Regions from separate parts of the Planococcus massiliensis genome, predicted to be linked through region 1. Evidence: a T-box and tRNA genes for the amino acid it is inferred to sense, from the RefSeq annotation. Region 1 holds a T-box; the other holds one or more tRNA genes.
The links. The T-box of region 1 lies ahead of leuS (leucine--tRNA ligase). A T-box ahead of a tRNA ligase gene usually reads a tRNA of that ligase, here a tRNA-Leu.

Region 1 (3,420 bases):
CATCGATGAACAAACGCCATACACGGTCCAGGAAGCGGCGTGCACCGTCAAGTCCGTTTGTTGACCAAGCAATCGAAGCTTCCAGCGGCCCCATGAACATTTCGTAAAGGCGAAGCGTATCTGCTCCGTGGCTTTCGATGATCTGGTCCGGGTTGACCACATTGCCTTTGGATTTCGACATTTTTTCATTGCCTTCTCCCAGGATCATTCCTTGGTTGAACAGTTTCTGGAACGGCTCTTTCGTCGGAACGACGCCAAGATCGTAAAGCACTTTATGCCAGAAGCGCGCATACAATAAATGAAGGACGGCATGTTCCGCTCCGCCGATGTAAACATCAACCGGAAGCCAGTGTTTCAACAATTCCGGATCAGCTAGCATTTCGTCGTTTGTCGGATCGATATAGCGCAAGTAATACCAGCAGCTTCCTGCCCATTGCGGCATTGTGTTTGTTTCGCGGCGGCCCTTCATGCCGGTTTCCGGATGGACAACATTGACCCATTCCGAAATATTCGCAAGCGGCGATTCGCCTGTTCCGCTCGGTTTGATATCCGTCGTTACCGGCAGCATCAGTGGCAAGTCTTTTTCATCGACCGGCGTCATGGTGCCATCTTCCCAGTGAATGATTGGAATCGGCTCACCCCAATAGCGCTGGCGGCTGAACAGCCAGTCACGAAGGCGATACGTAATTTTCTTCTCGCCGACGCCGTGTTCTTCAAGCCAAGAAATGGCTTTGGCGATGGCTTCTTTTTTGTTCAAGCCGTTCAAGAAGTCCGAATTGATCAATTCGCCGTCGCCTGCATAGGCTTCTTCTTCGACGTTTCCGCCGGATACCACTTCGACGATCGGCAAGTCGAATTGCTTCGCAAATTCATAGTCGCGTTCGTCATGCGCAGGTACCGCCATGATGGCACCTGTTCCGTAAGTCGCAAGCACGTAGTCCGCAATCCAGATTGGCATTTTTTCGCCGCTGACCGGGTTGATTGCGTAAGATCCTGTGAACACACCGGATTTCGATTTCGCCAAATCGGTGCGTTCCAAATCGCTCTTCGTTTTCACATCATCGATGTATTTTTCAACTGCCGCTTTTTGGTCTGCTGTCGTGATGGAAGCGACCAATTTATGCTCCGGTGCAAGAACCGCATAAGTGGCACCGAAAATCGTATCCGGACGTGTGGTAAATGCGCGGAATGAGTGCTCCGTACCTTCTACCTTAAACTCCAATTCCGCTCCTTCAGATTTCCCGATCCAGTTGCGCTGCATATCTTTCAAGCTGTCCGGCCAGTCCAGCTCTTCCAAATCTTCCAGCAAACGGTCCGCATATTCCGTGATGCGCAGCACCCATTGGCGCATTGGGCGGCGTTCAACCGGATGCCCTCCGCGTTCAGAAACGCCGTCGACCACTTCTTCGTTGGCCAGAACAGTGCCAAGCGCCGGACACCAGTTCACGGCCACTTCATCTACATACGCCAAGCCTTTATTGTAAAGCTGGATAAAAATCCATTGCGTCCATTTATAGTAAGACGGATCGGTCGTGTTGACTTCGCGGTCCCAGTCATACGAAAATCCAAGTTCCTGAATTTGGCGTTTGAACGTTTCAATATTCTTCGCCGTAAATTCCGCCGGATCGTTCCCTGTGTCGAGTGCGTATTGTTCTGCCGGAAGGCCGAATGCATCCCAGCCCATCGGATGAAGAACGTTATAGCCCTGCATGCGTTTCACGCGGCTCAAAATATCCGTTGCCGTGTAGCCTTCCGGATGGCCCACATGGAGTCCAGCTCCAGATGGATACGGGAACATGTCCAATGCGTAGAATTTCGGTTTATCAAAATCGGTTTCCATTTTGAACGTTTTGTTCTGTTCCCAGAACTTCTGCCATTTCTTCTCGACTGTCTTGTGCTTGAATGTCATCTCAAATTCCTCCTCAAAATAAAAACTCCCGCCCCTCATCTTCATAAGGGACGGGAGTCTCCCGCGGTACCACCCAAATTAGCGATTGCTCGCTCAACTTGATTCCTTAACGCGGAAAACGGTGTATCTTACTTGGTTTCACATACACGGACTCCAAGGCGAGTTCAATTGCTCCAGACACCGGCTTGCACCACCCGCCGGCTCTCTACAGAATGAAAACAATTTACTGATCCTCTTCACTGTCATAGGTTATTACCCTTTATTTTAGCGGAACCGCCGTTTTTTGGCAATAGCTCAGGACACTTTCACGTTCTCGGTATTCAGCGGAGCATCCGTCGAATCAATGATATCCTGGACGCTGAAGCCTTCAAACACTTCCGTCAGCACCAAACCGTCCGGCGTCACTTCGATGACGGCACGATCCGTGATGATTTTGTTGACCACGCCTTTGCCTGTCAGCGGCAAATCGCACTGTTTTTTGATTTTCGGGGAGCCGTCTTTCGACACATGGTCCATGATGACGATGACTTTTTTGGCGCCGTGCACCAGGTCCATCGCGCCCCCCATGCCTTTGATCATTTTCCCGGGGATCATCCAGTTGGCCAAGTCCCCATTTTCAGCAACTTCCATTCCGCCTAAGATCGCTACGTCAATATGGCCGCCGCGGATCATGGCAAACGATTCAGCACTAGTGAAAAAAGAGGAGCCTTTGATCGTTGTCACGGTTTCTTTTCCGGCATTGATTAAATCAGGATCCACTTCATTTTCTGTCGGATAAGGCCCGATGCCGAGCAATCCATTTTCCGACTGGAGCACGACGCTTTTATTGTCGGAGATGAAATTCGCCACCAATGTCGGCATGCCAATCCCTAAGTTTACGTAGTCCCCGTCGTTGATCTCTTTTTCTGCACGTCTCGCAATTCTTTCTCTTACTTGGTTTTTATCCATCGCTGCACACATCCTTTCTTAGACCGAACGGGTCGTTAGCCGTTCAATGCGTTTTTCCTGTTTCGCCTGCAATAAACCTTGCACATAAATGCTCGGTGTTTGCACGTGGTTCGGGTCGATGTCGCCGGTTTCGACGATTTCTTCGACTTCTGCAATCGTGATTTTTCCAGCGGCTGCTGCCAACGGGTTGAAATTCTGTGCCGTTTTGTTGTAGACGAGATTCCCCATCTTATCCGCTTTGTGCGCACGCACTAATGCGAAATCGGCACGGAGCGCATGCTCCAGTACATATTCCTTGCCGTCGAATTCACGGATTTCTTTTCCTTCAGCGACCGTCGTACCGACGCCAGCCGGTGTGAAAAACGCCGGAATCCCTGCTCCGCCTGCGCGCATCTTTTCAGCTAATGTACCTTGCGGCGTCAATTCCACTTCAATTTCACCGGACAGCACTTGGCGTTCAAATTCTTTATTTTCTCCTACATAAGAGCCGATCATTTTCTTAATTTGTTTATTTTTTAATAACAGCCCAAGCCCCCACTCATCGACTCCGCAGTTATTCGAAA
Region 2 (3,420 bases), 220 kb from region 1:
GATATTGCTTCAAATTTAAAAGAGAGTGCAGCTTATTTTGCTGACTACAAATTAAGAGAAATCAGCGATTTGAAGATTTTCTCCAATACGATGAAAGATTATGAAACAAAAGGCGATAATTATGTGCATACAGTAATCCAGGATCTGAACCAAGCGTTTATAACGCCCATTGAACGCGAGGACATTCTAGCTCTTGCGATGACGATGGATGATGTGCTGGACGGCCTTGACCATACTGCCTCTATGTTTGAAATGTATTCAATCGTAAATGCGGATGAATTTATGCTGGAGTTCGTAGAAGCAATTCGAATGAGCACGATTGAAATTGAAACAGCTGTGGATTTAATGTCTACTAAAAAATTGCCCGCTATGCGAGAGCATGCCATTAAAATCAAAGATTACGAATCTCAATGCGATGTGACGAGACGCCATGCGATCAAACATCTGTTCCAAACGGAAAAAGATCCGATCCGCATCATTCAATATAAAGAGATCTATGAAGAACTTGAAGAAATTGCAGACCACTGCCAAAAGGTTGCGAATACCTTCGAATCTATTATTATGAAAAACGCTTAAGGAGCAAGATGACCGATGGATATGGTTCTGCTATTAACAGTTTTAATTGTTGTATTTGCTGTAATATTCGATTTTATCAACGGCTTTCATGATACGGCCAACTCAATCGCTACAGCGGTTTCCACAAAAGCTTTAAAACCGCGCCACGCAATCATGCTGGCTGCTGCCATGAATTTCGTAGGGGCGCTGGCTTTTACAGGTGTTGCGAAAACCATTACAAAAGACATTGTTGATCCATTCACGTTAACGAATGGAACAGTTGTGATCTTAGCTGCTTTAATCGCGGCGATTGTATGGAACTTGATTACTTGGTACTATGGCATTCCGAGCAGTTCCTCGCATGCACTGATTGGTTCAATTGCTGGGGCTGCGATTGCTGCTGCCGGATTCTCTGCCTTGAATTATGGGGGATTCCTTACCATTATCCAAGCGCTGATTTTATCGCCGATCCTCGCATTTGCTGTGGGGTATTTGGTTTACAGCATTTTCAAAATTGTATTTAAGAATAACAATTTAACTAAAACGAATCGAAATTTTCGTTTGATCCAAATTGCGACAGCTGCTTTACAATCTTTTTCACATGGTACAAACGATGCCCAAAAAGCAATGGGGATCATCACAATGGCGTTGATTGTCAACAATTATCAAACGTCAGATGATGTTCAGTTCTGGGTTCAAGCGACATGTGCAACAGCTATGGCTTTGGGAACGTCTATCGGCGGCTGGAGAATCATTAAAACCGTCGGAGGCAAGATTATGAAAATCCGCCCTGTCAATGGAGTAGCTGCTGACCTGACCGGTGCAGCTGTTATCTTCGGTGCCACGTTCATCCATTTGCCGGTTAGTACGACGCATGTCATTTCTTCATCCATTATGGGGGTAGGGGCATCTCATCGATTAAAAGGCGTCAAGTGGGGGACCGCGAAAACAATGTTGATCACGTGGCTCATTACCATGCCAATCTCAGCGTTGCTGGCAGCCGGCATATACTTGATCCTCAATATCTTCCTGTGAAATAAAAAGAAGGCCTTCCAAATTTGAGGAGGCCTTCTTTTTATTTGGAATCGGAAAAACAAATGCAAAAAAGTACTTGTGCATTCAATAAAAGCTATGTTAAGATAAATCTTGTCCAATTCGATTAAGCCGGCGTGGCGGAATTGGCAGACGCGCGGGACTCAAAATCCCGTTCCTTCACGGGAGTGTCGGTTCGACCCCGACCGCCGGTATATTTTGTTCCGCTCAGCGGATGCGAAACACTTCTTGCTTTAAGCAGGGAGTGTTTTTTTGTGCTTTTTTACGGAAGTAGAAAGAGAGATGGTTGAAACGTGATAGAACTTGCGATGACGTTATTTCGCTTCTGGAGGAAGAATTATTCCGGTAAAGTATTATTAAAGCTTTAAGGTGCTTTAAATGAAGAATTAGAGGCATATCCGCCTTTAAGGTTTCTTTAGTAAGAAGAAAAGAAGGCAATTCCTGTCTTTATCTAATAATTGCTTGATATAATAATGGGAGAAAATGTTTTCAAAAGCAGAAGGAGGAGCCGATGAAACAGATCCATAGCGACATTTTGCAATTTCGAGGCAGCCATTATGAATTTGGAAAGATGCAGGGAGAACGGTTAAAGAATTCCATTACATTGGAGAATCGCAGAAAGCAGTGGAAAGCGAAACGGCCACGCTTTGAAATCGGGGTAAATGAGACAAAAAATGCGTTTCTTCAATTTGCTCCGGGCATTTGGGAAGAACTGCTGGGGCTGCAGGAAAGTTTGGAACTGCCCATCGAAGAAGTATTAAGGGATTTTGGCGGGTACCGGATAGACGCAATGCCATCCGGCTGCTCAATTGTGACCGGGAATGATTTTCTCGTCCGGAATTACGACTTTCATCCGCAGACTTATGAAGGGCGTTTTCTGCTGTTTCAACCGGATGACCAAGGCTATGCGTTTATTGGCCCTTCGTCCCGCATTATCGGGCGCATGGATGGGATGAATGAGAAGGGTTTTGCCATGGGGTATAATTTCACGCACCGGAAACAGCCGGGAGACGGGTTTGTGTGCTACATGATCGGCAGGATCCTGCTGGAGACCTGTTCGACGGTAGAAGAGGCGATAGCGCTTTTAAAAGAAATTCCCCATCGTGGTTCTTTCAGCTATGTAGTACAGGACGTAAGCGGGGAATCATCAATTATTGAAGCGAGCCCAAGAGCTGTCAATGTAAGGAAAGACGGGGCCTGCACCAATCATTTTGAAATCCAGCAGCATGAAAACCGGAACTACTTAAATGATTCGCATGAACGGTTGGCTGCGATCCGGCAAGAACCGGCTGCAACAAAAGACGCCTATTTAGCCTTTCGTCTCTTCAACGATATGGATAAAGGCGTGTTCTCGAAGCTGTATAAAAGTTGGGCAGGAACCATCCACACGTCTGCCTATTTGCCAAAAGAATTGAAGGCATGGTTTGCGCTGGGCGGCAACCGGGAACCTGAAATTTTTGATTTCAAAAAATGGCTGGCGGGAGAAGATCTCGCTGAAACCCAAATGTATGGAGAAATCGATACAGAGATTGGATTTGCCCACCTTGATAAACAATTTGTTTAAAGCAAAAAAGCGTCCCATCCAGGACGCTTTTTTACATTTCCGCCATATGCGGAAACGGCAGTTTTGTATCGATTTTTCCGTTGATGCGTTTCGCGAGCAACCGTTCTCCTTGCAGCCATTTATCAAAATCAAACATGAGCGGCAAGCGATTCGGACCGAGGGCAAAACCGACTTCCAAACTTTCCGGGAAGTAAAAGGCGGTATGCAGCGTTCCGGAAGCGGTGCTGTATTTTTCCGAAAAGACGCCT

Region 2: it encodes a tRNA-Leu, which carries the amino acid that the T-box ahead of leuS (leucine--tRNA ligase) is inferred to sense. The anticodon was not compared.

What each region holds. Positions count from the first base shown of each region.
Region 1 covers NZ_CCXS01000001.1:2,204,550-2,207,969, forward strand. Annotated here, with positions in the region: gene leuS (leucine--tRNA ligase) at 1-1,909, opposite strand, end outside; T-box leader at 1,953-2,158, opposite strand; gene BN1080_RS10895 (3-oxoacid CoA-transferase subunit B) at 2,204-2,857, opposite strand; gene BN1080_RS10900 (CoA transferase subunit A) at 2,876-3,420, opposite strand, start outside.
Region 2 covers NZ_CCXS01000001.1:2,427,530-2,430,949, reverse strand. Annotated here, with positions in the region: gene BN1080_RS12130 (DUF47 domain-containing protein) at 1-576, shown strand, start outside; gene BN1080_RS12125 (inorganic phosphate transporter) at 592-1,590, shown strand; tRNA gene BN1080_RS12120 (tRNA-Leu) at 1,719-1,802, shown strand; gene BN1080_RS12115 (C45 family autoproteolytic acyltransferase/hydrolase) at 2,120-3,172, shown strand; gene BN1080_RS12110 (C45 family autoproteolytic acyltransferase/hydrolase) at 3,204-3,420, opposite strand, start outside.